DNA from 4 places in the Dryocola baronae genome. Region 1 is predicted to be linked to each of the others. Evidence: predicted binding sites of a transcription regulator. Region 1 holds the regulator's gene; each other region holds the start of a gene.
What was found. The regulator LexA, encoded in region 1, represses DNA repair genes until DNA is damaged. The targets are predictions, from matches to a motif close to TNCTGTATGTACATACAGNA.
Positions count from the first base shown of each region.

Region 2: the regulator LexA is predicted to act here: its motif matches at 3,368-3,387, upstream of ACSPHG_RS14175 (DinI-like family protein).
Region 3: the regulator LexA is predicted to act here: its motif matches at 4,528-4,547, upstream of rmuC (DNA recombination protein RmuC).
Region 4: the regulator LexA is predicted to act here: its motif matches at 2,759-2,778, upstream of ACSPHG_RS08900 (arabinose ABC transporter substrate-binding protein).

Region 1 is NZ_JBINNY010000001.1:334,336-341,597, reverse strand. Features, by position in the region: gene ACSPHG_RS01605 (conjugal transfer protein TraF) at 32-1,339, opposite strand; gene ACSPHG_RS01600 (cupin domain-containing protein) at 1,518-2,015, opposite strand; gene zur (zinc uptake transcriptional repressor Zur) at 2,128-2,646, shown strand; gene ACSPHG_RS01590 (CsbD family protein) at 2,731-2,940, opposite strand; gene dinF (MATE family efflux transporter DinF) at 3,179-4,513, opposite strand; gene lexA (transcriptional repressor LexA) at 4,603-5,211, opposite strand; gene ACSPHG_RS01575 (diacylglycerol kinase) at 5,331-5,699, opposite strand; gene plsB (glycerol-3-phosphate 1-O-acyltransferase PlsB) at 5,883-7,262, shown strand, end outside.
Region 2 is NZ_JBINNY010000001.1:2,964,856-2,972,117, forward strand. Features, by position in the region: gene ACSPHG_RS14150 (hypothetical protein) at 1-87, opposite strand, end outside; gene ACSPHG_RS14155 (YqaE/Pmp3 family membrane protein) at 216-374, opposite strand; gene cspG (cold shock protein CspG) at 552-764, opposite strand; gene ACSPHG_RS14165 (LysR family transcriptional regulator) at 984-1,946, opposite strand; partial or broken gene ACSPHG_RS14170 (MFS transporter) at 2,045-3,299, shown strand; gene ACSPHG_RS14175 (DinI-like family protein) at 3,407-3,649, shown strand; tRNA gene ACSPHG_RS14180 (tRNA-Thr) at 3,738-3,813, opposite strand; gene ACSPHG_RS14185 (DUF1090 domain-containing protein) at 3,994-4,380, opposite strand; gene ACSPHG_RS14190 (ElaB/YgaM/YqjD family protein) at 4,606-4,854, shown strand; gene ACSPHG_RS14195 (SOS response-associated peptidase) at 5,063-5,734, shown strand; gene icd (NADP-dependent isocitrate dehydrogenase) at 5,848-7,098, opposite strand; gene rluE (23S rRNA pseudouridine(2457) synthase RluE) at 7,207-7,262, shown strand, end outside.
Region 3 is NZ_JBINNY010000001.1:217,217-224,478, forward strand. Features, by position in the region: gene metR (HTH-type transcriptional regulator MetR) at 1-87, opposite strand, end outside; gene metE (5-methyltetrahydropteroyltriglutamate--homocysteine S-methyltransferase) at 327-2,588, shown strand; gene ACSPHG_RS01030 (dienelactone hydrolase family protein) at 2,619-3,446, opposite strand; gene udp (uridine phosphorylase) at 3,696-4,457, shown strand; gene rmuC (DNA recombination protein RmuC) at 4,591-6,030, shown strand; gene ubiE (bifunctional demethylmenaquinone methyltransferase/2-methoxy-6-polyprenyl-1,4-benzoquinol methylase UbiE) at 6,116-6,871, shown strand; gene ubiJ (ubiquinone biosynthesis protein UbiJ) at 6,885-7,262, shown strand, end outside.
Region 4 is NZ_JBINNY010000001.1:1,897,659-1,904,920, forward strand. Features, by position in the region: gene ACSPHG_RS08880 (oligosaccharide MFS transporter) at 1-98, shown strand, start outside; gene ACSPHG_RS08885 (glycoside hydrolase family 88 protein) at 112-1,302, shown strand; gene ACSPHG_RS08890 (DJ-1 family glyoxalase III) at 1,326-1,883, shown strand; gene ACSPHG_RS08895 (cupin domain-containing protein) at 1,944-2,444, shown strand; gene ACSPHG_RS08900 (arabinose ABC transporter substrate-binding protein) at 2,932-3,921, shown strand; gene araG (L-arabinose ABC transporter ATP-binding protein AraG) at 4,036-5,550, shown strand; gene araH (L-arabinose ABC transporter permease AraH) at 5,565-6,560, shown strand; gene otsB (trehalose-phosphatase) at 6,737-7,262, shown strand, end outside.

The DNA of each region.
Region 1 (7,262 bases):
GGGACACCTGCCCGTCCCGGCGCACGTTTTATCAGAAGGTGACGCTGAGCTGCGCGCCTGCGCCCCAGGTCTCGTCTTCACCATACAGGCCCATCAAATCGACGTGTACGCGGTTGAAAGGCGCAAAGCCCACGCCGCCGGTAAAGACATTGCTGTCGTTACCCTTCACGTCGGCACGGTAACCGGCACGCACGGCAAGCCACGACAGCGGGCGAACTTCGGCACCCACGCCAACGTACTGCGAGTTTTCTTCTCTCTTAAAGCCTTTGGTTTCCGTCAGATCGCCATCGGCGCTTAGCGTCACAAAATCGTTATGCCATGCCGCGCCAGCGGTAACCAGCGGGGTAATCTGGAAGGTATCTTTGTAGCTGCGCGTCTCGCCGGTGCGGCCGTTGGTGATGCGGATATCTTTGGTATCGATGTCGCGCGATACCAGGTTCTGGCCGCTCAGGCCCAGCGTCCAGTGTTCGCCTAAATCAGCCGCCACGCCCGCATCGATGTTAAAACCGGTGTCGTCGTTGCGGTAGCGGCTGCTGTTCCAGTCGCTGCTGTCGTAGGCATAAATCGAAGTGGTGTAGTTATACAGCCAGGTCTTTTGCAGCTTTGGCGTCACGCCAACGGAAACCGGCACGCCGCCCAAATCAAACTGCTTTGCCATCGCGATGCCGTAGTCGGACACGATAGCCGCCCGGCCCGAGGCGGTGGAGTTCAGGTTGCGGGTAATCACGTCCGAGCCGTTGATAGCCGCGTCGATGGCAACGGCTCCGGCGATGGCGTTCGACCCCTGAATGCCGCGCAGGTAATCAATGTCCTGCTGGTCAATAGAGGAGCTAACGCGCGCGCGGGCGTAGGCTTTGGTAACAAAGGCCACGGAGAGCACGTCGTTGGGAATACTGACCGCGATACCCGCCGCCGCCTTGGCATTCGCCGTTTTGCCGCGCAGGTATTCAAGTTCGCCTGCCAGATCGCCCGCAGCACTCTGCAACTGGTTCAGAGAGCCTGCCGGGTTAAGAATGATGTCCTGAAGGGTGAGATCGTCAACGATTTCCTGATAGCGATCGACCTTATCGCTGATGTCGTCGATTTCATCCTGAAGATTGTCCTTGTCGGTGATTTGCGCCCCGACGGAAGGGAAAATAACGCTGACGTTATCCTCTTCATGCGAACGGGCAAGCAGCGCCGGGTTGATTAGCGCCCCGCTTCCGTAGCTGCCGGAGGCAACCCCTGTCCCACCCATAGCGTCACTGCGGGCTTCAGCCCATGTGCCAGCCGCGCTGGCCTGATTTGCCACAAAAAAAGATGCGGCGCTAAGCGCCACCAGAGTTTTAATTTTTTTCATTCACCGCTCGTCCGTCTGTTAATCAGATGTAATAACTAGCCCCTGCCAGTTAAGCTCAACAGGGGCGGACTATTGCTGTGAATAACGAACCTAAAAGCGGGCTGTTTCACCCATAGGAATCCCGTTTCTATCCATGCGGGTTATGGTTTCATAATTTCCTTGCAGGTTTATTTATAGTTTACTTCTGCGGTTTGCGTGAAGGCCGCCCGTCGTGCGGGCCAAAAAACTGCGGCGGATGGTCAATCCACCTGTCTTTGCGCGTGGCGGCGTAGCTGGAATTCATCGGGTAATAAATGCGGTTTTCGTCTTTGTTAGCTTCGCCGACGACCAGCAGACGCACCTCGTGTTCCGTGTTGTTAATAAAGGTGTGGCAGATGCCGGTGCCCGCCGGGAAGCCAACGCTATCCCCCGGTTCGAGCTGATAGAGATTGCCGTTTATCCATACCTGCGGATGGCCTTCGAGCACGTAGGCAAACTCTTCTTCGCTGCTTTCGGCGTGTGGATACGATGTGCGGCGACCTGGCAGCAGGCGTTCATGATGAATGCCAAGCCGGTTCAGGCCCAGGCGGCGGGCGAGCGGTGCACCAATGGAAAATAGCTCGTTGCTGTCTGGATAGGTGGAATCATCCGCGCCTTCTAGCTCGCGCCAGTGGCGGATACAGTCTGGTTTTTGCATGCTCACTCCCGTGGGCAAAAATTCAACAGGGTCAGCCGTCATTATGGACCAGCATTCGGCGTTTTTAATGCTTTTATGGTAAAGTGGGAAGTTAATAAACCGAGGAATGCTGATGGATACGACGACTTCACAACATGTGTTAGCGCAGGCTGAAAAGCTTTGTGCGCAGCGCAATGTACGCCTGACGCCGCAACGTCTTGAAGTGCTGCGTCTGATGACACTACAGACCGGCGCCATCAGCGCCTACGATCTTCTGGATTTACTGCGCGCCAGCGAGCCGCAGGCCAAACCGCCAACGGTTTATCGCGCGTTGGATTTCCTACTCGAGCAGGGCTTTGTTCACCGCGTGGAGTCGGCTAACAGCTATGTGCTGTGTAATCTGATTGACCAGCCAACGCATTCTTCAGCCATGTTTATCTGCGAACGCTGTGGTGTGGTGAAGGAAGAAGCCGCTCAGGGCGTAGAGGACATTATGCACAAGCTCGCCGCTAAAATGGGCTTTGCACTGCGTCATAACGTGATTGAAGCGCATGGATTATGTTCAGCGTGTGCCGAAGTAGAAGCCTGTAGCCACAAAGATGGGTGCAGCAGCCATGACCATTCGGTGCTGATTAAGAAAAAAGTACGCTGATTTAAAATAAGAAGGGAGTGCGGTACATCCTTGTACCAGGGCCGGGTAGCCGTTGAGGGTTAGCACAACTGAGGGTTATGCAAACTACCAGCGGTATTTGTTACGGGTTTCCCAGTCAACAACTTCCTTTTCAGCGTCTTCTTTAGAAGAGCCGTAGCGTTCCTGGATTTTACCAACCAGCTGATCGCGTTTACCTTCAATGACGGTCATGTCGTCGTCGGTCAGCTTGCCCCATTTTTCTTTCACTGTGCCTTTGAACTGTTTCCAGTTACCGCCGATTTCGTCTTTATTCATAATTTAGATCCTCATCGTTCGGTTAAATATCACAAAATTAATATCGTCCGAGTGGAGCCAGCTGGCTGTCACTCACTATCTGCTGGACGTGATAATAATTGTAGTCAAGGATCTGGCATCGAAGCGGTAATTAAGAATATTGAACCATCGGGGTGATGGGCAACACGCTGACTAACCACAGAACATTGCGTTAAATCAGCGTGTTAGGCGGTGATTAAAGCCTCGTCAGGAGTTGTAACTATCTATGACTTTCAGCTGCAAACCAGGTATCGTGCCGCCAGTGGCGACGCCAAATCCAGCCGAGAGACAGTCCACGCAGTGCAAGAAATACCGCAATTGACAGCCACAGGCCGTGGTTACCAAGCCATGGCACGCTCAGTAACGACAGGCCAAAGCCCAATGCCGCAATCGCCATACTGTTGCGCATCTCGGCACCGCGCGTTGCGCCAATAAACATGCCGTCGAGCAGATAGCACCACACCCCCACCACCGGCAGGACAATTTGCCAGTGCAGATAGCGGTCCGCCTGCTGCTGTAGCTCCGGCAGTGACGTAAGCATGGCGACAATGTTTTCACCAAACAGCGCGTACACAACCGCGAAGCTCAGGGCGACAATACCCGCCTGGCGGCAGGCCGCCCGCCATACGTCAAGCAGCTGGCCGCCGTTACGTGCGCCATAGGCCTGCCCTGAATGCGCCTCCACGGCGTAGGCAAAGCCGTCCAGCGCGTAGGCGGTAAACGTCAGCAGCGTCATGAGCACGGCGTTGACCGCCACCACTTCGCTGCCCAGACGCGCGCCCAGAATCGTCACCGAGGCGAAGCAGATTTGCAGCAGCAGCGAGCGCAGCATGATGTCCCTGTTTAACGCCAGCAGACGGCGGACATTCCCCCGCCAGGCATTTTTTAGCATCGTAAAGTCGATGCCGCGCATGCCCAGCACCTTTTTCACCATCAGCAGGCCGATGATAAAGGTAGCGTATTCCGCAACCACCGTTGCCAGCGCCGCGCCCTGCACATTCATATGCAGGCCCATCACCAGCCAGAGATCGAGCACGATGTTCAGCACGTTGCCGACCACCAGCAGGATCACCGGGGCGCGGGCATACTGCACGCCGAGCAGCCAGCCAAGCAGCACGAGGTTTGCTAAAGAAGCGGGGGCGCTTAGCCAACGGATTTCGAGGAAGCGCCGAGCCTGCTCTAGCACCTGCTCGTTCCCACCGACGATATTTAAGGCAAGCGTAATCAGCGGGTAGCGCAGCGCGACGATAGCGATACCGGCGACCAGCGCCAGCAGCAAAGGTTGAACCAACGCGCGGGCCAGCGCCGCCGGGTTGTTCGCGCCAAAGGCCTGGGCCGTTAAGCCCGTGGTGCTCATGCGCAGAAAGAGCAGCAGCATAAAGAGGAAGCTGGTTGCCGTTGCGCCAATCGCCACGCCGCCGAGATAAACGGGGCTGTCCAGATGACCAATAACGGCGGTATCGACCAGGCCCAGCAGGGGCACGGTGATATTGGAGAAAATCATCGGTAACGCGAGGCGCCAGAGCGCTTTATCCGTCGTCGAGAAGAAACGCATGGGGGGTTCCAGGACGAGTAAAAGACACGAAGTTTGACGGTGATGCGCGGCGGGCGCGCATCACCTAGTGCGAGGGCACGTAATCGGGACTACAGCCAGTCGCCGTTGCGGATCACGCCGACGGCCAGGCCTTCAATGCTGAAGTTCTGCTCGCGGAGATCGACGATGATAGGTTCGAACTCGCTGTTTTCCGGCAGCAGCTGCACGGTATTGCCCTGTTGCTTAAGACGTTTGACGGTCACTTCGTCGTCGATACGCGCCACAACCACCTGGCCGTTACGCACGTCCTGAGTTTTGTGTACCGCCAGCAGGTCGCCGTCGAGAATACCGATGTCTTTCATGGACATGCCGCTTACGCGCAGCAGGAAGTCTGCATTAGGCTTAAACAGGGACGGGTCAACGTCGTAATGGCCTTCTATGTGCTGCTGCGCCAGCAGCGGCTCACCGGCGGCAACGCGGCCAATCAGAGGAATGCCGGTCACTTCTTCAACCAGCAGGCGGATGCCGCGTGAGGCACCCGAGACAATTTCGATTACGCCCTTACGAGCCAGCGCCTTAAGGTGCTCTTCTGCAGCGTTTGGAGAACGGAACCCCAGACGTTGAGCAATTTCGGCACGCGTAGGTGGCATGCCGGTCTGGTTGATATGATCCCTAATGAGATCAAACACCTCTTGCTGCCTGGTAGTTAAAGCTTTCATTCCGCCCCCTGGGTGTTTATACAGTTATGCTGTGAGTATATACAGTCAAAGGCGAATTTGAAACCACAAATTGAGCAAAAAACCAGGCACTTATCGCAATCTGGAAAGCCTCTCGCAAATTAGCGCATATGCTGCCACAGCAGCGTGACCCAGGTGACAACTGCGAGGATAATAGCGATCAATACGGCGGCGGAACCCATATCCTTCGCCCGGCCTGAAAGCTCGTGGTAATCCGTGCCCACGCGGTCGACCAGCGCTTCGATGGCGCTGTTGAGAATTTCAACAATCATAACCAGCACAACGGAGCCGATAAGCAGAATGCGGGTAATAGGGTCAACGTCCAGCCAGCAGGCAATGGCGATAGCGATAACCGCGGCAACCCCTTCCTGGCGGAAGGCGGCTTCGTTTATCCAGGCGGCGCGCAGGCCCTTCCAGGAATAGCCCGCGGCTTTGATAATACGAGTGAACCCAGTGGTGTTATTCGCCATTTTTGGAAACCTTTTTAAAATAAAAGCGTCAATGCTTATCAGTGCCCACCTTCTTCAGGTTTCTGCCATGGAAACGGCAACCAGGAGGATGGTGGGTAAAATCGCAACGCCACAGAAATCTTATGCAGTTTCTGATATTCTTGCGGCGAATTTGCATTATTAACCTGAGGCTTTACATCGTTTATGTCAGGCTGGCCAAGAATCTACTACAAATTACTTAATTTACCATTAGGCGTCCTGGTAAAAAGCAAGTCCATACCGGCTGATCCACAAGCCGAACTGGGCCTGGATACAACTCGCCCAATTATGTACGTTCTGCCTTATAACTCTAAGGCAGACTTGTTGACGCTACGCGCGCAATGCCTCGCACATGATTTACCCGACCCGCTGGAACCGCTTGAAATCGACGGAGCGGTTTTGCCGCGCTATGTCTTTATTCACGGTGGCCCGCGCGTCTTCACTTATTACACGCCGAAAGAAGAGTCAATTAAGCTCTTCCACGACTATCTTGATCTGCACCGCAATAACCCGAATCTGGACGTTCAGATGGTGCCGGTATCGGTGATGTTTGGCCGTTCGCCGGGCCGTGAGAAAGGCGAAATCAACCCGCCGTTAAAAATGCTCAACGGCGTTCAGAAATTCTTCGCGGTTTCCTGGCTTGGTCGCGATAGCTTTGTGCGTTTCTCCGCGCCGGTCTCTCTGCGCCAGATGGCAACCGACCACGGCACGGATAAAAAAATCGCCCAAAAACTGGCTCGCGTAGCGCGCATGCACTTTGCTCGCCAGCGTTTAGCCACCGTCGGGCCGCGCCTGCCGGTGCGTCAGGATTTGTTTAATAAACTGCTGGCATCAAAAGCAATCGCGCGAGCGGTCGAAGATGAAGCGCGCAGTAAGAAAATCTCCCACGAGAAGGCCCAGCAAAACGCGGTCGCGCTTATGGAAGAGATTGCGGCGAACTTCTCGTATGAAGCCGTGCGCCTGACCGACCGCGTGCTGGGCCTGACGTGGAACCGCCTGTATCAGGGCATCAACGTTCACAACGCCGAGCGCGTGCGCCAGCTCGCCCACGACGGCCATGAAATCGTGTATGTGCCCTGCCACCGCAGCCACATGGACTACATGCTGCTGTCGTATGTGCTTTATCACCAGGGGCTGGTGCCTCCGCACATCGCGGCGGGCATCAACCTGAACTTCTGGCCGGCTGGCCCGATTTTCCGCCGCCTGGGCGCGTTCTTTATTCGTCGTACCTTTAAGGGCAGCAAGCTGTACTCCACCGTGTTCCGCGAATATCTCGGCGAGCTGTTTAGCCGTGGCTATTCGGTGGAATACTTCGTGGAAGGGGGCCGTTCGCGGACCGGCCGCCTGCTTGACCCGAAAACCGGCACGCTGTCGATGACGATTCAGGCCATGCTGCGCGGCGGTACCCGCCCTATTACGCTGGTGCCGATTTACATCGGTTACGAACACGTGATGGAAGTGGGCACCTACGCCAAGGAACTGCGCGGCGCGACGAAAGAGAAAGAAGGCTTTATGTCGATGCTGCGCGGCCTGAGCAAGCTGCGT
Region 2 (7,262 bases), 2.6 Mb from region 1:
CTCGACGGCCTTGCCAATATTGATCCGACCCCTGTCGGTACGAGCGCCGATAATCATCGCCAGCGCGCCCGGTTTTAGCTGAAACATGTCACATCTCTTGCTCTGTTTAAAACGCGAAATATCAGAACATTCTTAGGTGAAAATGTAAACCGTTGCGGCTGATAAAAACGAAAAACCCGCCGAAGCGGGTTCTGCTAAAAGCGGAGTGGTGTAAATCAATCCCGGGTTTGTACCCAAAACGCGTGAATCAGCCCTGGAATGTAGCCCAGCAGGGTCAGAATAATATTCAGAATGAATGCCCAGCCAAACCCTTTACCGATAAGTACGCCAAGGGGGGGAAGCAAAATCGTGATAACTACGCGCCAAAAGCCCATAAACTCTCCTGTTCAAAAAAAATCCAACTGCTTGTAATGAAAATCAATTTTCACTTTAAGCGTAGCCGCAATTTGCAGATTAGGCAAAAATGCGCGCGGGTAAGTACGGTCCCAGAAACGCAAAAACCCGCCATCGGCGGGTTTTTTATTCGCTGAAAACAGCGAGCGTCTTAAGACTTACAGAGCAACTACGTTTGCTGCTGCTGGGCCTTTAGCGCCGTTCTCGATAGAGAACTCAACTTTCTGACCTTCGTCCAGAGTTTTGAAATCATTGCTCTGGATGGCAGAGAAGTGTACGAACACATCTTTGCTACCGTTGTCAGGAGTGATGAAGCCGAAGCCTTTTTCAGCGTTAAACCATTTTACTAAACCAGTCATTTTATTAGACATAGATACTTCCTCAATATATTTGGCCATTTAACATGGCGAACGTGGTCTGTATTGCAGATCGTTTCTTATTCAGGCACTTAGGAGGAGACTCACGAAGAAGGGTATCTATGGTGAACTGCTTTACTAAAACTGCTTTCATAAGGTCTGTGTTCCAAACCGATGGCGCATTTACGCATGCCTATCCCCCCTTAGCAAGACTTATTTTCCCCGACCGCCTGTCTATGTCCTTGTTGCCGCTTCGTTTATCACGCCTGCAGGCCTAGTCCCAGTAAGGCTGGGCATCACCGCCTTCATCATCTCAATAAATTTCCTTAAGCGAGCCGGATAGTAGCTCGCGTAAGGGTAAAGGAGATAAATCGGCAGCGGCGCGGCCTGCCAGTCGGGCAACAAATGCTGCAAAGCGCCCTCTTGCAGATCGTCCTGCACCACCCAGGATGAAACCATTGCAACGCCAAGCCCGTTTAGCGCCGCCTTGCGTACCGCGTACAGACTGTCGGTGCTCAACCTTGGTGAGATAGCAAACCGGGCGGTTTCTCCGCTCGCCAGATGGTGCAGGACGACCTCATTGCGATAAAACGTGTTGAGCGCAATCCACGGCAGGTCGGCGAGGTTCGCCACATCCTCAACCACCGCGCTGTTCGCCAACAGCGAGGGAGCGGCAACAACGATGCGCGGCACCTCGGCCAGTAAAACCGCCACCACGTTGGGATCGGTAACTGCGCCAACATGGATCGCGCAGTCTACGCCTTCGAGAATAAAGTCTGGCGAACGATCGTTGAGTATCCATTCGATGCGCATTTGCGGATAGCGGCCCAGATAGTCGCCCAGCGGCGCAATCATCTGATCCTGCCCAAAGGCGTGCGGCGCGCGAACGCGCAATACCCCGACCGGCTCATCCCGCGCGGCGCTGACCTCATCCTCCATGATTTGCCAGTTTTCAATCAGCCTGCGCGCGTGCTGATAGCAGCGTTCGCCGTCGTCCGTCAGCTTCATGGTATGGGTGGTGCGCTGGATGAGCTTAACGCCGAGCGCCTGTTCCAGCCCCTGCAGCCGGCGGCTGATGGTGGGCTGCGACGTTCCCAGCTGCGCTGCGGCAGCCGATAGACTGCCGCTCTCCACGATACGCACGAAGGTTTGCAGCAGGGCTATGCGGTCGCCGGTCTGAATAATCTTTTTGTTCATGCGCCAAGTGTATAACAGTTTTACGCTCGCGGGGGCTACAGCGTATGTTCAGAATCGTGAAGAATGGCCCCACACCCACACTCTCGGAACGAACCGTTATGAGCCAGCTTTCAGCCACACCAGACGCAACGCCCGCCGTAGGCGGCACGCTGTCGAACAAAATTGTTTTTCTTCTTGCCGCCGGGGCGGGCCTGAGCGTGGCCTCGATTTATTACAGCCAGCCGATGCTGGGCATTATCGGCACCGCGTTCAAAACCGGCGTTAGCGATATTGGGCTGGTTCCGATGCTCACCCAAATAGGCTATGCGCTGGGGATTCTGCTGCTCGCCCCGCTGGGCGACCGCTTTGACCGCCGCCGCATTATCCTCGTAAAAGGATTGCTTCTGACCTTGACCCTGCTGCTCTGCGGATTCGCCTCAACATGGCACCTTCTGCTGCTGAGCAGCCTGGCGATTGGCCTGCTGGCGACGGTGGCGCAGGATATTATTCCGGCGGCGGCAACCCTCTCTTCCGACAGCAGCAGAGGCAAAACGGTAGGGATGGTGATGACCGGTCTGCTGGCGGGCATTCTTTTATCGCGCGTGTTTAGCGGCGTCGTCGCCGAGCTTTTTGGCTGGCGTAGCGTTTATGCGATTGCGGCGGCGGGCGTTGGGGTTATCACGCTTGCCATCTGGCGCGCACTGCCCTCTTTTAAACCTGAAACGACGTTGCGCTACCCAGCGCTTTTAGGTTCGCTGGGCAAGCTGTGGATGGCCTACCCGGCCCTTCGCCGCGCCGCGCTCGCCCAGGGCCTGCTGTCGGTTGCCTTTAGCGCGTTCTGGTCAACGCTCGCCATCATGCTTGCCGAACGCTATCACCTTGGCAGCGCGGTTGCCGGTGCTTTTGGCCTGGCGGGTGCCGCCGGCGCGCTGGCTGCGCCGCTTGCGGGAGCGCTTGCCGACCGTCGCGCTGGCTGCGCCGCTTGCGGGAGCGCTTGCCGACCGTCGCGGCGCTAACTTCGTCACCCAGGTGGCCTCGGCGATTGTGGTAGCCTCCTTTGCCCTGATGTTTGTGATGCCGCTGCTGCCGGTTTCGGCCCAGCTTACGGTCATCGTCATCAGCGCGATTGGCTTTGACCTCGGCATTCAGGCGTCTTTAGTCGCGCACCAGACGATTATCTACGCCATTAACCCGGCCGCCCGCAGCCGCCTGAACGCCATCATGTTTACCGTTGTTTTTATCGGCATGGCGGCAGGCGCGGCGCTTGGGAGCAAAGCGCTCGAGAACTTTGGCTGGTCGGGCATGGTTGCGCTTGCCACGCTTGCCGCAGGCGGCGGTTTGGCTATTCGACTGCTAACTAAATCAAGGTCATAACGGGTAAGCGGGCGTTAGGCGCCCGCCAATCGCTTAGATCTTTCATAATCCTTGCATTTTCACCATTTTACTGTATATAAATACAGTTTTCGCAAAAGGGATTCACAATGTACGTTGAACTGGTTTACGACAAACGAAACGTGGCAGGCCTGCCGGGCGCAAATGAAAAGATTCTTGCGGAGCTTACCCGCCGGGTGCATGAAATCTTCCCGGAAGCAGACGTTAAGGTTAAGCCGATGCAGGCGAACGCCGTTAACAGCGACTGCACCAAAAATGAGAAAGAAAAGATTAACCGTCTGGTTGAAGAGATGTTCGACGAAGCGGATTTTTGGCTGGTGACCGAGGAATAGACATGAGAAAAACAACGATAGTTTTAATTGTCGTCGCCATCGTGGTTTGGGTTGCGAGTATGCAGGGTTGGATATAGCAGAAGAGAAATGGTGCCGACTACCGGAATCGAACTGGTGACCTACTGATTACAAGTCAGTTGCTCTACCTACTGAGCTAAGTCGGCATAGGGGCGCATCCTACACAAACTCCCTGAGGGATGCAATTGCCCCTGATACCGTTCGATTAAAAATAAAGCATATATTATCAATTAGATTGGCCGATTTTGACCCGCGTCAATCGTCGCTCGCTCTTTCAACTGCTTAAGCGCGCCTGTGCCGATAAACGCGGGGCCACGGCTACCCGATTATTGCGTGAGCTTAGCCTTCGCTTCGGCCAGTTCTTGTTCCGCGTCTGCGAGCTTGTCGGCTTTCTTTTGAATCTTATCGGCCCGCCCGCTGGCCTTCGCTTCCGCCAATTCCTGCGTTCTGTCTGCAACCTTCTGCTGCTTCTCGCGAACGTCCGCTTCACGCTCGGCTTTTAATGATTCATCCGTACAGTGGGCGACCACCTCTGAATAGGCTTTCTCTAAACCAGCAACACGATGCGCGTTGCTGTGCGCTTTCGCGTAAACAATCTGCTGCTGGATGTCGGCTTTTTTGGCTTCACAGCCGGTTAGCGGTGCCTGAGCAAGCGCTGAAAATGCCGGAGCTGCCAGCAGGAGTAATGCCAAAGTTGTTTTTTGAATCGTCATCGCGATCTCCATATTGTTTATTGTTGTTTAGCCACGAGTAGCGTAACGGTGAGATCTTAATTATTTCTTAACGGCTTCACATCTTCCCGGACGGATTTACAGGCCGGACTTTTCGTATTCGTCTTAAAAACGTCACATTCAGGCACTTAAACCCCGCAGCGCCCTGGCAAATCCCGTAGCCCGTCTATACTAAAAGTGAATGTCTAACTCAGGAGTCAGCTAAATATGTTCGAAAAAACGGAAGATAAAGTGAACGAAGCAGCGGGTAAAGTGCAGGAAACCTTTGGCCGTGCGACTAACCGCCATGACGACACCGTTCAGGGTGCCGCTCGCAAATACGCCTCGCAGGCTAGCTATGCCGCTCGCGATGCCGCTGACTCGGTCAGGGATCAGGTAACCTCAAATCCACTGAGTGGCCTTGCCATCGTCGGTGCGGTTGGCGTTGTCATCGGTTTTCTGATTGGCCGTAAGTAATCGTCTGGGGCCGCATTTGCGGCTCCTTCGTTCCATATTGCATAACCCCCCGCCGGATTCCTTTTTCAAACCTCAATTTTCTTTCTACCCAAATCAAAAACGGTAAGCCGCAGACGTTTTCTCAGAAAATCAGTGTCATTTCTCTCTAACAGCTAATCATTCAGCTTACGCCAGCTGCCCTATACTTTTAGTTCTACCGGAGGTGAATATGTGTGGACGATTTGCCCAGGCCCAGACACGCGAAGAGTATCTTGCTTATCTTGCAGAAGAAGCAGAGCGCGACATCCCCTATGATCCCGAACCCATCGGGCGCTACAACGTGGCGCCAGGCACCCGTGTATTGATACTTTCTGAACGCGATGAAAAGCTGCACCTTGATCCGGTCATGTGGGCTTACGCGCCCGGATGGTGGGATAAACCACCGCTTATCAATGCGCGAGTAGAAACTGCGGCCACCAGCAGGATGTTTAAACCGCTCTGGCAGCATGGCCGCGCAATCGTCTTTGCCGACGGCTGGTTTGAATGGAAAAAGGAAGGCGACAAAAAACAGCCTTACTTCATTCATCGCGCAGACGGTCAGCCCATTTTCATGGCGGCGATTGGCAGTACGCCCTACGAACGAGGTAGTGAATCGGAAGGTTTTTTAATTGTTACCGCGGCGGCAGACAAGGGCCTGATTGATATTCACGATCGTCGACCTCTGGTTCTGACTCCTCAGGCGGCGCGTGAATGGATGAAGCCGGATGTCGGTGGCAAAGAGGCCGAGGATATTACAGAAGAGGGTGCGGTAGAAGCAGATAAATTTCTGTGGCACCCCGTGAGCAAAGCAGTGGGCAATATCAAAAACCAGGGGGCGGAACTTATTATGCCAATTTACTAGCCGATCTGATTACCCCTGCTTGCGCCCGTTCATCCCGATCGTTTCATTTCGAATAATGATAAAAAAAACGGGAACCGTCAGGTTCCCGTTCGTCACGCATTCAGAAAATCTGATTACATGTTTTTAATGATAGCGTCACCAAACTCTGAGCATTTCAAGAGCTTAGCACCTTCCATCAGGCGTTCGAAATCGTAGGTTACGGTTTTAGCGTTAATCGCGCCTTCCATACCTTTCACGATCAGGTCTGCCGCTTCGAACCATTCCATATGACGGAGCATCATTTCCGCGGAAAGGATAATGGAACCTGGGTTCACCTTATCCTGGCCTGCGTATTTTGGTGCGGTGCCGTGGGTGGCTTCAAACAGCGCGCATTCGTCACCGATGTTAGCACCTGGTGCGATACCGATACCGCCAACCTGGGCTGCCAGGGCGTCGGAGATGTAGTCGCCGTTCAGGTTCATACAGGCAATCACGTCGTATTCCGCCGGGCGCAGCAGAATCTGCTGCAGGAATGCGTCGGCGATAACGTCTTTAACAACGATCTCTTTGCCGGTGTTTGGGTTCTTGATCTTCACCCACGGGCCGCCATCGATCAGCTCACCTCCGAACTCTTCGCGCGCAAGCTGGTAACCCCAGTCTTTAAAAGCGCCTTCGGTGAATTTCATGATGTTGCCTTTGTGCACCAGGGTCACTGAATCACGGTCGTTGGTGATTGCGTAATCGATGGCCGCACGAACCAGGCGCTTGGTGCCTTCTTCGGAGCAAGGCTTGATGCCGATACCGCAATGCTCTGGGAAACGAATTTTCGTCACGCCCATTTCATCGCGCAGGAATTTGATAACTTTTTCTGCTTCGGCGCTGTCGGCCTTCCACTCGATGCCCGCATAGATATCTTCAGAGTTTTCACGGAAGATAACCATGTTGGTCAGCTCTGGGTGTTTAACCGGGCTTGGCGTGCCCTGGTAGTAGCGCACCGGGCGCAGGCACACGTACAGGTCAAGCTGCTGACGCAGCGCAACGTTCAGAGAACGAATACCGCCACCGACCGGGGTAGTCAGCGGGCCTTTGATGGCAACGCGGTAGTCACGAATCAGATCCAGAGTTTCTTCTGGCAGCCAGACGTCCTGGCCATACAGTTGGGTAGATTTTTCGCCGGTGTAGATTTCCATCCAGGAAATTTTCCGCTCGCCTTTGTAGGCCTTCTCCACGGCGGCATCCACCACTTTGATCATGGCTGGCGTTACGTCTACACCGATACCGTCACCCTCAATAAAAGGAATGATTGGGTTGTGAGGAACGTTCAGTTTGCCATTTTGCAGGGTGATCTTCTTACCTTCCGCCGGAACTACTACTTTGCTTTCCATTAACCTCTCCTTCGAGCGCTTCTGGTTTTTTGTTAATGATTTGTAATATGCGAGCTCATACTACTCGAATATCAGGCCCGCGCCAATCACTCATGAATTTCCGTTATAATGCGTCAATCCACCCAGCCTGAAAACACTATGAACAAAACTTCTTTTAGAAATCA
Region 3 (7,262 bases), 120 kb from region 1:
GGTCTGGTGTAACGCGGCGGCGGCGGCGGCCAGCGAGCCGCAGTTTCTTAACGCCTGGAGCGTCCGCAGGTGTTTTATCTCGATCATGAAAGTCCTTCACTTCGCCATGAACAAATTGCGCTTGAGGAATATACAGTACCTGCGGATTATGGATGTGTAAACATCTGGATGGCTAAATCCAGCGTCTTTCGAATTTATGGTGCGTTGGCTGCACTTACTTACCCCAGTCACTTACCTAAGTAAGCTCCTGGGGGGATAAGCAAGCTTGCCGCCTTCCCTAAATCCGAAATCCATCTGGATTACCTAAATTAAATGAGGAAAGAATAATGACGATCAAAAACCACACCCTCGGTTTCCCACGCGTTGGCCTCAAGCGTGAGCTGAAAAAAGCACAAGAGAGCTACTGGGCGGGCAACACCACGCAGGAAGAGCTGCTGGCGGTGGGCCGTGAACTGCGCGCACGCCACTGGGATCAGCAGAAACAGGCGGGCGTCGACCTGCTACCGGTGGGCGATTTCGCATGGTACGACCACGTTCTGACCACCAGCCTGCTGCTTGGCAACGTGCCGGCTCGTCATCAGAATGCGGATGGCAGCGTCGATCTCGATACCTTATTCCGCATCGGCCGTGGCCGTGCGCCGACGGGTGAACCGGCCGCCGCCGCCGAAATGACCAAATGGTTTAACACCAACTATCACTACATGGTGCCGGAATTCACCAAGGGCCAGCAGTTCAAGCTGACCTGGACACAGCTGCTCGATGAAGTGGACGAAGCGCAGGCGCTGGGCCACAGCGTGAAGCCCGTGCTGCTTGGGCCGGTGACCTATCTTTGGCTCGGCAAGGTGAAGGGCGAACAGTTTGACCGCCTGAGCCTGCTGAAAGACATTCTGCCGGTTTACCAGCAGGTTCTGGCGGAGCTGGCTAAACGCGGAGTCGAGTGGGTGCAAATCGACGAACCCGCGCTGGTACTGGAGCTGCCGCAGGCCTGGCTCGATGCCTTCAAACCGGCTTATGACGCGCTTGCGGGCAACGTGAAGCTGCTGCTGACCACCTATTTCGAGGGCGTGACGCCAAATCTGAATACCATCACCGCACTGCCGGTGCAGGGCCTGCACGTTGATTTCGTCCACGGTAAAGACGACATCAACGAGATCCATCAGAAGCTGCCTGCCGACTGGCTGCTGTCTGCCGGTGTGATTAACGGCCGTAACGTCTGGCGTGCCGATCTGACGGAGAAATACGCTCAGCTTAAAAATCTGGTCGGCAAACGCGACCTGTGGGTGGCCTCGTCCTGCTCTCTGCTGCACAGCCCGATCGACCTCAGCGTTGAAACCCGCCTGGATGCGGAAGTGAAAAGCTGGTTCGCCTTCGCCCTGCAAAAATGCGCCGAGCTGGCGCTGCTGCGCGACGCCCTGAACAGCGGCAACACCGAAAAACTGGTTGAGTGGAGCGCGCCGATTCAGGCTCGCCGTCACTCACAGCGCGTGCATAACGCCGCCGTGGAAAAACGCCTGGCCGCGATTACCGCCCAGGACAGCCAGCGTCAGAGCGACTACACCGCTCGCGCAATCGCCCAGCGGCAGCGCTTTAACCTGCCTGCCTGGCCGACGACGACTATCGGCTCATTCCCGCAGACCACCGAAATTCGCGGCCTGCGCCTGGACTTCAAAAAAGGCAATCTGGATGCCAACAACTACCGCACCGGTATCGCCGAGCACATCAAACAGGCGGTAGCCGAGCAGGAACGCCTGGGCCTGGACGTACTTGTCCACGGCGAAGCAGAGCGTAACGACATGGTGGAATACTTCGGCGAACACCTGGACGGCTTCGTCTTCACCCAAAACGGCTGGGTGCAGAGCTACGGCTCCCGCTGCGTGAAGCCGCCGGTTGTCATCGGCGATATCAGCCGCCCGGAAGCCATCACCGTTGAGTGGGCGAAGTACGCGCAGTCCCTGACCGACAAGCCGGTAAAAGGCATGCTGACCGGGCCGGTGACGATTCTGTGCTGGTCATTCCCGCGCGAGGACGTCAGCCGCGAAACCATCGCGAAGCAAATCGCTCTGGCGCTGCGCGACGAGGTGGCGGATCTGGAAGCGGCAGGCATCGGCATCATTCAGATTGACGAACCGGCGCTGCGCGAAGGTTTACCGCTGCGCCAGTCCGACTGGCAGGCGTACCTGGAGTGGGGCGTGGAAGCCTTCCGCCTGAACGCCGCAGTGGTGCGCGACGATACGCAGATCCACACCCACATGTGTTACTGCGAGTTTAACGACATCATGGATTCCATCGCGGCGCTGGATGCGGACGTGATCACCATCGAAACGTCCCGCTCGGATATGGATCTGCTGGAGTCGTTCAAGGAGTTTGAATACCCGAACGAAATCGGGCCGGGCGTGTACGATATTCACTCGCCAAACGTCCCAAGCGTGGAATGGATTGAAGCCCTGCTGAAGAAAGCGGCGGAGTCCGTCCCGGCAGAACGCCTGTGGGTCAACCCGGACTGCGGCCTGAAAACCCGCGGCTGGCCGGAAACCCGCGCCGCGCTGGCGAATATGGTGAAGGCCGCGCAGAATTTGCGTAACGCATAAAAGAATTGCCCCTCAATCGAGGGGCATTTTTTACTTCTTCACGCCGTAACGCTCAAACCACTTCAGCATCCTTTGCCAGCCGTCTTTTGCCGACTCTTCATGGTAGCTCGGGCGATAGTCCGCGTTAAATGCATGACCCGCATCCGGGTAGACGATAATTTCCGAATGAGCATTTGCGGCGCGCAGCGCCTGCCGCATGGTTTCCACGCTATCTTGCGGAATGCCCGTGTCCTGCCCGCCGTACAGCCCTAATACCGGGGCATTCAGATTGATGGCGATATCGACCGGATGGTGCGGCGAGTTCAGCGTTTTCTCGCCAACCAGCTTGCCGTACCAGGCCACGGCGGCCTTAAGCTGCGGGTTATGCGCGGCGTATAGCCATGCAATACGTCCGCCCCAGCAGAAGCCGGTGACCATCAGGCGATGCGCGTCCCCGCCGTTGCGTGAAGCCCAGTTGGCGACGTGATCGAGATCCGCAAGCACCTGCGCGTCCGGTACTTTCGAAACCAGCCCGCTGAACAAGGTGGGGATATCGGCATAATCATTCGGATCGCCCTGGCGGAAGTACAGTTCCGGCGCGACGGCCAGGTACCCTTCCAGCGCAAGACGGCGGCAGACGTCGCGAATGTGCTCATGTACGCCAAAAATTTCCTGAACCACAATCACGACCGGCAAGGGGCCTGCCGCATTTTTCGGGCGAGCGTGGTAGGCGGGCATGTTGTCGCCTTGAGTAGGAATCGATGTCTCGCCCGCCTGGATAGTCTCCTCCGGCGTGTGGACAACGGTTGATGCAAGCGGCGATGCGGCCGGTGCGAAGGTTCCGCCCGGCCCGTTGTGTGTGGATTGCTCTTCTTTCATTGGCATTCTCCGTTAGCGCAGTGGGATAACTATAGCCAGGATTAGTAGCATCACCGGATGGCAAAAAACGTTCTTTGTGCCTGATATCTGAACAAGTGCAGTCTGATATGTGATGCTTATCACTAATCAGATTGAAAATGATGTAATTTGTTTCATTCAAAGTGAAATGCGTCACGAAATTATGTTCAGTGGTTCTGTAAAGTACCGCTTTGCGGCGTAAGCCAACCCTACTCAACAGAGGAGTCTGTTATGTCCAAGTCTGATGTTTTTCACCTCGGCCTCACTAAAAACGACCTGCAGGGGGCAACGCTTGCTATCGTCCCGGGCGATCCGGAGCGAGTTGAAAAAATCGCCGCGCTGATGGACAAGCCGGTCAAACTGGCTGCCCACCGCGAATTCACCACCTGGCGTGCTGAGTTAGACGGTAAAGCAGTGATCGTTTGTTCTACCGGTATCGGCGGCCCGTCTACTTCAATCGCCGTTGAAGAGCTGGCTCAACTGGGCATTCGCACTTTCCTGCGTATCGGCACTACCGGTGCGATTCAGCCGCACATTAACGTTGGTGATGTCCTGGTGACTACCGCGTCCGTGCGTCTTGACGGTGCCAGCCTGCACTTCGCGCCAATGGAATTCCCGGCGGTTGCCGACTTCGCGTGTACTACCGCGCTGGTAGAAGCGGCGAAATCCATCGGCGCCAACACCCACGTTGGCGTAACCGCTTCCTCCGACACCTTCTACCCGGGCCAGGAGCGTTACGACACCTTCTCAGGCCGCGTGGTTAGCCGCTTCAAAGGCTCCATGGAAGAGTGGCAGCAGATGGGCGTGATGAACTATGAAATGGAGTCCGCGACCCTGCTGACCATGTGTGCAAGCCAGGGCCTGCGCGCCGGGATGGTTGCCGGTGTTATCGTTAACCGCACCCAGCAGGAAATCCCTAACGCCGAAACCATGAAGCAGACCGAAAGCCATGCCGTGAAGATCGTCGTTGAGGCCGCTCGTCGCCTGATCTAGTCCCTCCAAAGCCGGTGAAAGCCGGCTTTAATTTACGCTTTGCGTAACACCTCGCAGGAAATTCCTTTTCATCTGGACATTTATACAGCAGAATTTTACCTTGCTGGTGATTGGCGTGGATGCAGGAGGCGAAGTGGATATCTCAATATTGTTCGGGCTGGGCGTTGCTCTGGTAGGCGTTTTGACAGGCTGGCTGCTGGCAAGCTTACGGGCGGCACAGCGGCAATCGGCCCTGTACGAAGAGCAAAGAGAAATCTACGGTGAGCTCAAAGCGGCTCGCCAGGAGCTGATCCAGCAGCAACACTGGAAAGAAGAATGCGAACAGCTTAACCGCGAGCTGCGCAACCAGCTTGAAATCAACAGCGCCCAGGAAGCCGATCTGCGCGAATTAACCACGCTGCTTGAGCAAACCCGCCTGCACGCCGAAGACAAGCACCGTCAGATGATCAACAGCGAGCAGCGCTTAAGCGAGCAGTTTGAAAATCTCGCCAACCGCATTTTTGAGCAGAGCGGGCGCAGGGTCGAAGAGCAAAACCGCCAGAGTCTGAACGGCCTGCTGACGCCGCTTCGCGAACAGCTCGACGGCTTTCGCCGCCAGGTGCAGGACAGCTTCGGGCAGGAAGCGCGCGAACGTCACACCCTCACGCATGAAATCCGTAATCTCCAGCAGCTTAACGCGCAGATGGCGCAGGAAGCCCTCAACCTCACCAAAGCGCTGAAAGGCGACAATAAAACCCAAGGGAACTGGGGCGAAGTCGTGCTGACCCGCGTGCTGGAAGCCTCCGGCCTGCGCGAAGGGCACGAATACCAGACCCAGGTGAATATTCAGCTTGAAAACAACAGCCGCATGCAGCCTGACGTTATCGTTCGCCTGCCTCAGGGCAAAGACGTGGTTATCGATGCCAAAATGACGCTGGTGGCCTACGAGCGCTATTACAATGGGGACGATGAACTAACCCGCGATAGCGCTATCAACGAGCACATTGCGGCCATTCGCAACCACATCCGCATGCTGAGCCGTAAAGACTACCAGCAGCTTCCCGGCCTGCGTTCGCTGGACTATGTTCTGATGTTCATCCCCATCGAACCCGCATTCTTATTGGCCATCGATCGCCAGCCGGAGCTCATCAGCGAAGCGCTGAAGAACAATATCATGCTCGTCAGCCCAACCACCCTGCTGGTGGCGTTGAGAACCATTGCCAATTTGTGGCGTTATGAGCACCAGAGCCGCAATGCGCAACAAATTGCCGAACGGGCGGGCCGCCTGTATGACAAAATGCGGCTGTTCGTTGACGACATGTCCGCCATCGGGCAAAGCCTTGATAAGGCGCAGGATAACTATCGGCAGGCGATGAAGAAACTGGCCTCCGGGCGGGGAAATATCCTCGTGCAGGCCGATGCCTTCCGCGGGCTGGGCGTTGAAGTAAAGCGCGAGATTAATCCGGATTTGGTCGAGCAGGCGCGGCAGGAAGACGAAGATAACGCGGCGCGTATTGGGCATGAGCTCGATGAAGAAACCCATCAGGACAGCAGCTTAGACGAGCGTAAAATTGCCGGTGAGCGTCAGGCTTAAGCACACACAGACGGCTTGAAGCATAGGGCTTTAGCGCCCATTCTGTTACACTTCACGTACATTTTTTTGATAAGCAGGCAATGAGATGGCTGATGAATCCCAGGAAACAACACACTTTGGCTTCCGCACCGTAGCGAAGGAGCAGAAAGCCGATATGGTGGCTCATGTGTTCCACTCTGTGGCCGCAAAATACGACGTCATGAATGACCTGATGTCGTTTGGCATTCACCGTATCTGGAAACGTTTTACTATCGACTGCAGCGGCGTGCGTCGCGGGCAGCGAGTGCTTGATCTGGCCGGGGGTACCGGCGATCTGACGGCAAAATTCTCCCGACTGGTCGGTGAAACGGGTGAAGTTGTGTTGGCGGATATCAACGACTCTATGCTGAAAATGGGCCGTGAAAAGCTGCGCAACATCGGCGTGGTGGGTAACGTGAGCTACGTTCAGGCGAACGCCGAAGCGCTGCCGTTCCCGGATAACCATTTTGACTGCATTACCATTTCCTTTGGCCTGCGCAACGTCACCGACAAAGAAAAAGCGCTGCGTTCGATGTACCGCGTGCTGAAGCCGGGTGGCCGCCTGCTGGTGCTTGAGTTTTCCAAGCCGATTATCGAGCCGCTAAGCAAAGCCTACGATGCCTACTCGTTCCATATCTTGCCGCGCATCGGCGAGCTGGTTGCCCAGGACGCGGAAAGCTACCGCTACCTGGCGGAGTCCATCCGCATGCATCCCGATCAGGACACTCTGAAGGCGATGATGGAAGACGCTGGCTTCGAAAACACCACCTATTACAACCTGACCGCCGGGATTGTTGCCCTGCACCGTGGCTACAAATTCTGACCGGGAGCTGCTGATGCCATTTACACCGCTTGTGACCGCCGGTCTGGAAAGCGTGCTGAATACCTTTCTGTGGCGCGACCGTGGGCTGAAATCTGCCCGCCAGCGTCTGATGGGCAAAGTGCTGCGCGTTGAGCTCAAAGAGTTCGCGGTACCTCTGGTGCTGGTCTTCAGTGAGCAGCAGCTTGACGTGCTGGGCGAGTGGGAAGGCGAGGCGGATTGCCGGGTAATCACCCGTTTAGCCGTCCTGCCAAAACTGCGTGACCGCCAACAGCTGACCGCGCTTATTCGCAGCGGCGAGCTGGAAGTGCAGGGCGACCTGCAGGTTGTGCAAAACTGGGTTGCGCTGATGGACCTGGCGGAGTTTGACCCGGCTGAGCTGCTCGCGCCGTAC
Region 4 (7,262 bases), 1.6 Mb from region 1:
CCGCCTTTACGCTGTCGCGCTGTAAGGCGCTACGCGACGAATCCCGAACTTTTGCTTCGGCACTTGATACCGCCCCGATTGAACCGGTTAAACATTAATTCAGGAGTTGTTATGACCAAGACCGTGATTACCGAAGCCCTGCGCCCGATTGAACTGCATCAGGTCGATAGGCTGGCGTTGCGCCACAAGCTCGACGATGCGCTGGCCCGCGTGACGCGTAAGCTCGATAAAAACATCGTTGCCTTTGGCGACAGGTTCCCCGGCGAGGCGTGCGAGAACGGCATTTGGCCGCGGACTGAAAACGTCGAATGGACCACCAGCTTCTGGCCGGGCCAGCTGTGGCTGGCGTGGGAAATGACCGGCGACGACAAATACCGCCGCGCCGCCGAAAGCTATCTGCCGTCGTTTGCCGAACGCATCGAAAAGCGCATTGATACCGCCACCCACGATCTTGGCTTCTTATATTCGCTCTCCTGCGTAAGCGCGTGGCGGCTAACCGGCAACGAGGCGGCGCGCAAATCGGCGCTGCTGGCGGCGGAAACTCTGATGGAGCGCTTTAACCCGGTGGCGAAAATCATCCAGGCCTGGGGCGATCTCAACGACCCGGAGCAGCAGGGCCGCATGATCATCGACTGCAATATGAACCTGCCGCTGCTGTACTGGGCGAGCGAGCAGACCGGCGACCCGCGCTATGCGCAGGCGGCGACCGCCCACGCCGAGCAGGCCGCGAAGTACATCGTGCGCGAAGACGCCTCGTCGTATCACACCTTCTATATGGACGTGCAGACCGGCGAGCCGCGCTTTGGCAACACGCACCAGGGCTTTAGCGATTCGTCCTGCTGGTCGCGCGGGCAGGCGTGGGGCATTTACGGTTTCCTGCTCAGCTTTCTGCATACCGGGGATAAAAGCATGGTCGAGCTGTCGCGCAGCCTGGCCCACTACTTCCTCAACCGCCTGCCGGAGGACGACGTTTGCCACTGGGATCTGGCGCTGCTCGGCACCGACGCGGTGCGCGACAGCTCGGCGGCGGCGATTACCGCCTGCGGCCTGCTGGAGCTGGTAAAAATCCTGCCGACGCTCGACGAACACCGCGCGCACTATGAGGAGATGGCGCTGCGCATCGTGGGGTCGCTGACCGATAACTACCTGGCGCGCGACGACGAGGCCTGCGAAGGGTTGCTCAAACACTCGGTTTATCATATGGCTAGCGGAAAAGGTGTTGACCAGTGCTGCAGCTGGGGGGACTATTTCTACCTCGAGGCGCTGGCGCGCCTGCGCCAGGTCTGGTACCCGTACTGGTAATTTTTAAGCAAAGGAAAGCCCTAATGAAAAATGTTGCCGTCCTGCTGGCCCCCGGTTTTGAAGAAGCCGAAGCCATTGTCACGATTGATATCCTGCGTCGCCTGAAAATCGACGTGCAAATTGTCTCCTGCGTGGAAACGCGCGCGGTGGTCAGCTATCATGCCATCCCGATGGTGGCCGACACCACGCTCGGCGAATGCTTCGACACCACTTTTGACGCCGTCGTCCTGCCCGGCGGGCCAGAGGGGAGCGTGTTCCTCGCACAAAGCGCAAGCGTTATCGCCTTCGTGCGCCGCCACGACGAGCTGGGCAAACTCATCTGCCCAATCTGTTCCGCCGCGGCCCGCGTGCTGGGCGGCAACGGTCTGTTGAAAGGCCGCCGCTACGTCTGCTCCGGCGATCTGTGGCAACAGGTGACCGACGGCGAATATGTTGATGCCGACGTCGTGGAAGACGGCAACCTGATAAGCGGCAGGGGGCTGGGTAAAGTCTTTGATTTTGCCCTGACCGTAGCGGCGCGCCTTGAAGGCGACGAGGCCCCGGCGCGGGATCACGCGGAGCATATTTATTATCCGTGGTGATGCTTTCCGGCTAATCGTTTTCGCTTTCTATACTTACTCTTTTAGAGCGAGGAGAAAGAGATGGCGAGCGAACTGGAAACCCTGCGTCTGAACCAACCCAGCGGCGGCGTGCCCAACAGCGCGCTGCCGCTGGTGCTTTACCACCACGTATCCCACGAAGAAAATCTTGCCGAGGCGTTCGAAGCGCTTTTCGCGCGCCACGGCTGGCCGCCGCGCTGGCGCTACCCCATTTTTACCTACACCCATTTTCACTCCAACACCCATGAAGCGCTGGGCGTGTTTGCCGGCAGCGCGCGCGTGCAGTTTGGCGGGGAATCCGGGCCGGTGGTCGATCTTTCGCGCGGCGACGCGGTGCTGATCCCGGCGGGCGTGGGGCATAAGCAAATCGAAGCGTCGGAGGATTTTATGTGCGTGGGTGCCTATCCCGACGGCTTCTCGCCGGATAAGTATCTCGACCAGCCGGGGCAGCTCGATGAGGTGAGAGAGAATATCGCCACGGTTCCTAAACCCGAACGTGACCCGGTGACCGGCTCGCGCGACGGGATTAATACGTACTGGTAATTGCGCATATCGGTCCCTTCACCCTCAGGGTGAGGGGACGTTCAGAACGCCCTCATCCCGGCCTTCTCCCCCAGGAGAAGGAGAAAACCGGACGATACTCTCTCCCCCAGGAGAAGGAGCACACCGGACGATACTCTCTCCCCCAGGAGAAGGAGCACACCGGACGATACTCTCTCCCTCTCGAGAAGGAGCGCACCGGACGATCCCCTCTCCCTGAGGGAGAGGGTTAGGGTGAGGGGGGAAATTCAGAACGCCCTTACCATCCCCGCACCGCCTAATCATCATACAAAATCCACTTTTCTTATGGCCTAAATTGCTGAATTTATGCACGGCCTCACTGTAATTCTGCCGTGTGATTCCGCTCTCTTATGGATTATCGCTTTCCGACTACAACTACATCCAGCGCGGCCCAAAACGGACTCTCGTGCTAAAACGTTGTTTTAAATCGACCTTACCCTACGAATAATAAAATCGATCTGGAGTACGCATGCACAAATTTACTAAAACGCTGGTGGCCATTGGCTTTGCGGCGGTTATGTCACAATCAGCTGTTGCGGAAACGATGAAGCTCGGCTTTCTGGTGAAACAGCCGGAAGAGCCGTGGTTCCAGACGGAGTGGAAATTCGCCGATAAGGCCGGGAAAGACCTCGGCTTTGAGGTGATCAAGATTGCCGTGCCGGACGGTGAAAAAACCCTTAACGCCATCGACAGCCTCGCCGCCAGCGGCGCAAAAGGCTTCGTGATCTGTACGCCCGATCCGAAACTCGGCTCGGCTATCGTCGCGAAAGCCAAAAGCTACGACATGAAGGTTATCGCCGTGGATGACCAGTTCGTCACCGCGAAGGGCAAGCCGATGGAAACCGTGCCGCTGGTGATGATGGCGGCGACCAAAATCGGCGAGCGCCAGGGCCAGGAGCTGTTTAAAGAGATGCAAAAACGCGGCTGGGACGTCAAAGAGTCCGCCGTGATGGCGATCACCGCCGACGAGCTGGACACCGCGCGCCGCCGCACCTCGGGTTCGATGGAAGCCCTGAAGGCCGCGGGCTTCCCGGAAAAACAGATCTACAAGGTGCCGACCAAATCCAACGATATCCCCGGCGCGTTTGACGCCGCCAACTCCATGCTGGTGCAGCACCCGGAAGTGAAGCACTGGCTTGTCGTCGGCATGAACGACAACACCGTGCTGGGCGGCGTGCGCGCCACCGAAGGCCAGGGCTTTAAGGCCCCGGACGTGATCGGCATCGGCATCAACGGCGTGGACGCGGTGAGCGAGCTGTCGAAAGCGCAGGCCACCGGCTTCTACGGCTCGCTGCTGCCAAGCCCGGACGTGCACGGCTATAAGAGCAGCGAGATGCTCTACAACTGGGTGACCAAAGACGCCGAGCCGCCGAAGTTTACCGAAGTGACCGACGTGGTGCTGATCACCCGCGACAACTTTAAGGAGGAGCTGGCGAAGAAAGGGTTAGGCGGCAAGTAGGCCATGCGGTGGATGGCGCTTGCGCTTATCCACCCTACAAAAACCCTTCACGTCATCGGAACGTAGGTCGGGCAAGGCGTGAGCCGCCACCCGACGCCATGCAAAAGGTAAACCATGCAACCACAAACTCCGTATCTCTCCTTTCGCGGCATCGGCAAAACCTTCCCCGGCGTGAAAGCATTGCAGGACATCAGCTTTGACTGCTACGCGGGCCAGGTCCACGCCCTGATGGGGGAAAACGGCGCGGGGAAATCCACGCTGCTAAAAATTCTTAGCGGTAACTATGCGCCGAGCCAGGGCAGCATCGTGCTGCGTGGCGAAGAGGTGGCGTTTAGCGACACGACGGCGGCGCTTAACGCGGGCGTCGCGATCATCTACCAGGAGCTGCACCTGGTGCCGGAAATGTCGGTCGCGGAAAACATCTATCTTGGGCAGATCCCGCACAGGGCGGGGTTTGTAAACCGTTCGCTGCTCAACTACGAGGCGCGCCTCCAGCTTGAGCACCTGGGCCTGGATATCGACCCGCAGACGCCGCTGAAATACCTCTCCATCGGCCAGTGGCAGATGGTGGAAATCGCAAAGGCGCTGGCCCGCAACGCCAAGGTTATCGCCTTCGACGAGCCAACCAGCTCGCTGTCCCGCCGGGAGATCGACAACCTGTTCCGCGTTATTCGCGAGCTGCGCGCGGAAGGGCGGGTGATTATCTACGTGTCGCACCGCATGGAGGAGATCTTCGCCCTGAGCGATGCGATCACCGTGTTTAAGGACGGGCGCTACGTGCGCACCTTCGACGATATGCAGCAGGTGAACCACGACTCGCTGGTGCAGGCGATGGTCGGGCGCGACCTCGGGGATATCTACGGCTGGCAGCCGCGCGAACACGGCGCGGAAAGGCTGCGTCTTGAGCAGGTCAAAGCGCCGGGCGTGCGCACGCCAATCTCTTTGCAGGTTCGCTGCGGCGAAATCGTCGGGCTGTTTGGCCTGGTGGGCGCCGGGCGCAGCGAGCTGATGAAGGGGTTATTCGGCGGCACGCGCATCACCGAAGGGCAGGTGTGGATTGACGGCAGCCCCGTTGCCATCAACAAGCCCGGTGACGCCATTCGCGCCGGAATGATGCTCTGCCCGGAAGACCGCAAGGCGGACGGCATCATTCCCGTGCACTCGGTGCGCGACAACATCAACATCAGCGCGCGCCGCAGGCACATCAGCGTGGGCTGCCTTATCAACAACAGATGGGAAAGCGACAACGCCGCTACGCACATCCGCTCGCTGAACATCAAAACGCCGTCGGCGGAGCAGCTGATCATGAACCTGTCCGGCGGCAACCAGCAGAAGGCAATTTTGGGCCGCTGGCTGTCCGAGGAGATGAAGGTGATCCTGCTCGATGAGCCGACGCGCGGCATCGACGTGGGCGCCAAGCATGAAATCTACAACGTGATTTATGCCCTCGCAGCGCGGGGCGTGGCGGTGCTCTTTGCGTCGAGCGACCTGCCTGAAGTGCTGGGCCTCGCCGACCGCATCATCGTGATGCGCGAAGGGGAGATTGCCGGCGAATTGTTGCATGGCAGCGCCAGCGAGCAGCAGGCGCTGAGCCTGGCGATGCCGAAAACCAGTGTGAGTGCCGCATGAGCAAGGGGAACAAAATGTCATCATTTATCAAGTCTGACGGCGAAGCGTCCGGGCCGGGCAGGTCGCAGATGAGCCTCGGGCGCATCTGGGATAACTACGGCATGCTGGTGGTGTTCGCGGTGCTGTTTATCGGCTGCGCGATCTTCGTGCCCAACTTCTCTTCCTTTATCAACATGAAGGGGCTGGGGCTGGCGATTTCCATGTCCGGCATGGTGGCGTGCGGCATGCTGTTCTGCCTCGCCTCCGGGGATTTTGACCTGTCGGTAGCCTCGGTCATTGCCTGCGCAGGCGTGACCACGGCGGTCGTCATCAACATGACCGAAAGCCTGTGGCTGGGCGTGGCGGCGGGGCTGCTGCTGGGCGTGGCCAGCGGCCTGGTCAACGGCTTCGTCATCGCCCGGCTGAAGATCAACGCGCTGATTACCACGCTTGCCACCATGCAGATCGTGCGCGGCCTGGCCTATATTATCTCCGACGGCAAGGCGGTGGGCATCGAAGACGAGCGCTTCTTTACCCTCGGCTACGCCAACTGGCTGGGGTTGCCCGCGCCAATCTGGCTTACGGTAGGCTGCCTGATAATCTTCGGCTTCCTGCTTAACAAAACCACCTTTGGGCGCAACACGCTGGCGATTGGCGGCAACGAAGAGGCGGCAAGGCTTGCGGGTGTGCCGGTGGTGCGCACCAAAATCATTATCTTCGTGCTGTCCGGGCTGGTGTCGGCGGCGGCGGGGATTATTCTTGCCTCGCGCATGACCAGCGGCCAGCCGATGACCTCCATCGGCTATGAGCTGATCGTGATTTCCGCCTGCGTGCTGGGCGGCGTGTCGCTCAAGGGCGGGATAGGTAAAATCTCTTACGTGGTGGCGGGGATATTGATTCTGGGGACGGTGGAAAACGCCATGAACCTGCTGAATATTTCACCGTTTTCCCAGTACGTGGTGCGTGGGCTTATCCTTCTCGCGGCGGTAATTTTTGACCGTTACAAACAGAAGGCGAAGCGGACGGTATAACTTTTTATCACCCTTAACATCAGACAATTCCGAAGCGCAACGCCAGTCCCCACAAGGCCTGGCGATTTATCTTATAAAATTGCGACACCCGTCACCCTGTCTATACTTACATGGCTAATGATAATTTTAAGTTACCGTTCCGGTGACAACGTTACCCATTTAAGGAGGAGCCACAGGTGGCTGAAGTCGTATCTGTACCGCCCTTACTTTCCGGCAACCTAGCCTTTTTCTTTGACCTCGATGGCACTCTGGCAGAAATCAAACCGCACCCGGATCAGGTTTACATTCCGGCCGCCGTGCGCACGCTGCTGCAGAAAATGTCCGTGATGAGCGACGGGGCGCTTGCGCTGATTTCAGGGCGCTCTATGGCCGAGCTGGACAAGCTCGCCACGCCTTTTCATTTTCCGCTGGCCGGGGTGCACGGTGCGGAGCGCCGCGACATCAATGATAAAACCCACGTTGTGACGCTGCCGGCCCCGCTGGTTAAGGCGCTGTACGAGGAGCTAACGGAAATGCTGGCGCTGCTGCCGGGAACCGAGCTTGAGGCCAAGGGGATGGCGTTCGCGCTGCACTATCGCCAGGCGCCGGAAGCCGAAGAAGCCATTATGATGCTCGCGCAAGAGCTTACCGCCCGTTACCCGGAGCTGGCCTTACAGCCGGGGAAATGCGTGGTCGAGCTTAAGCCGCTGGGCATTAACAAAG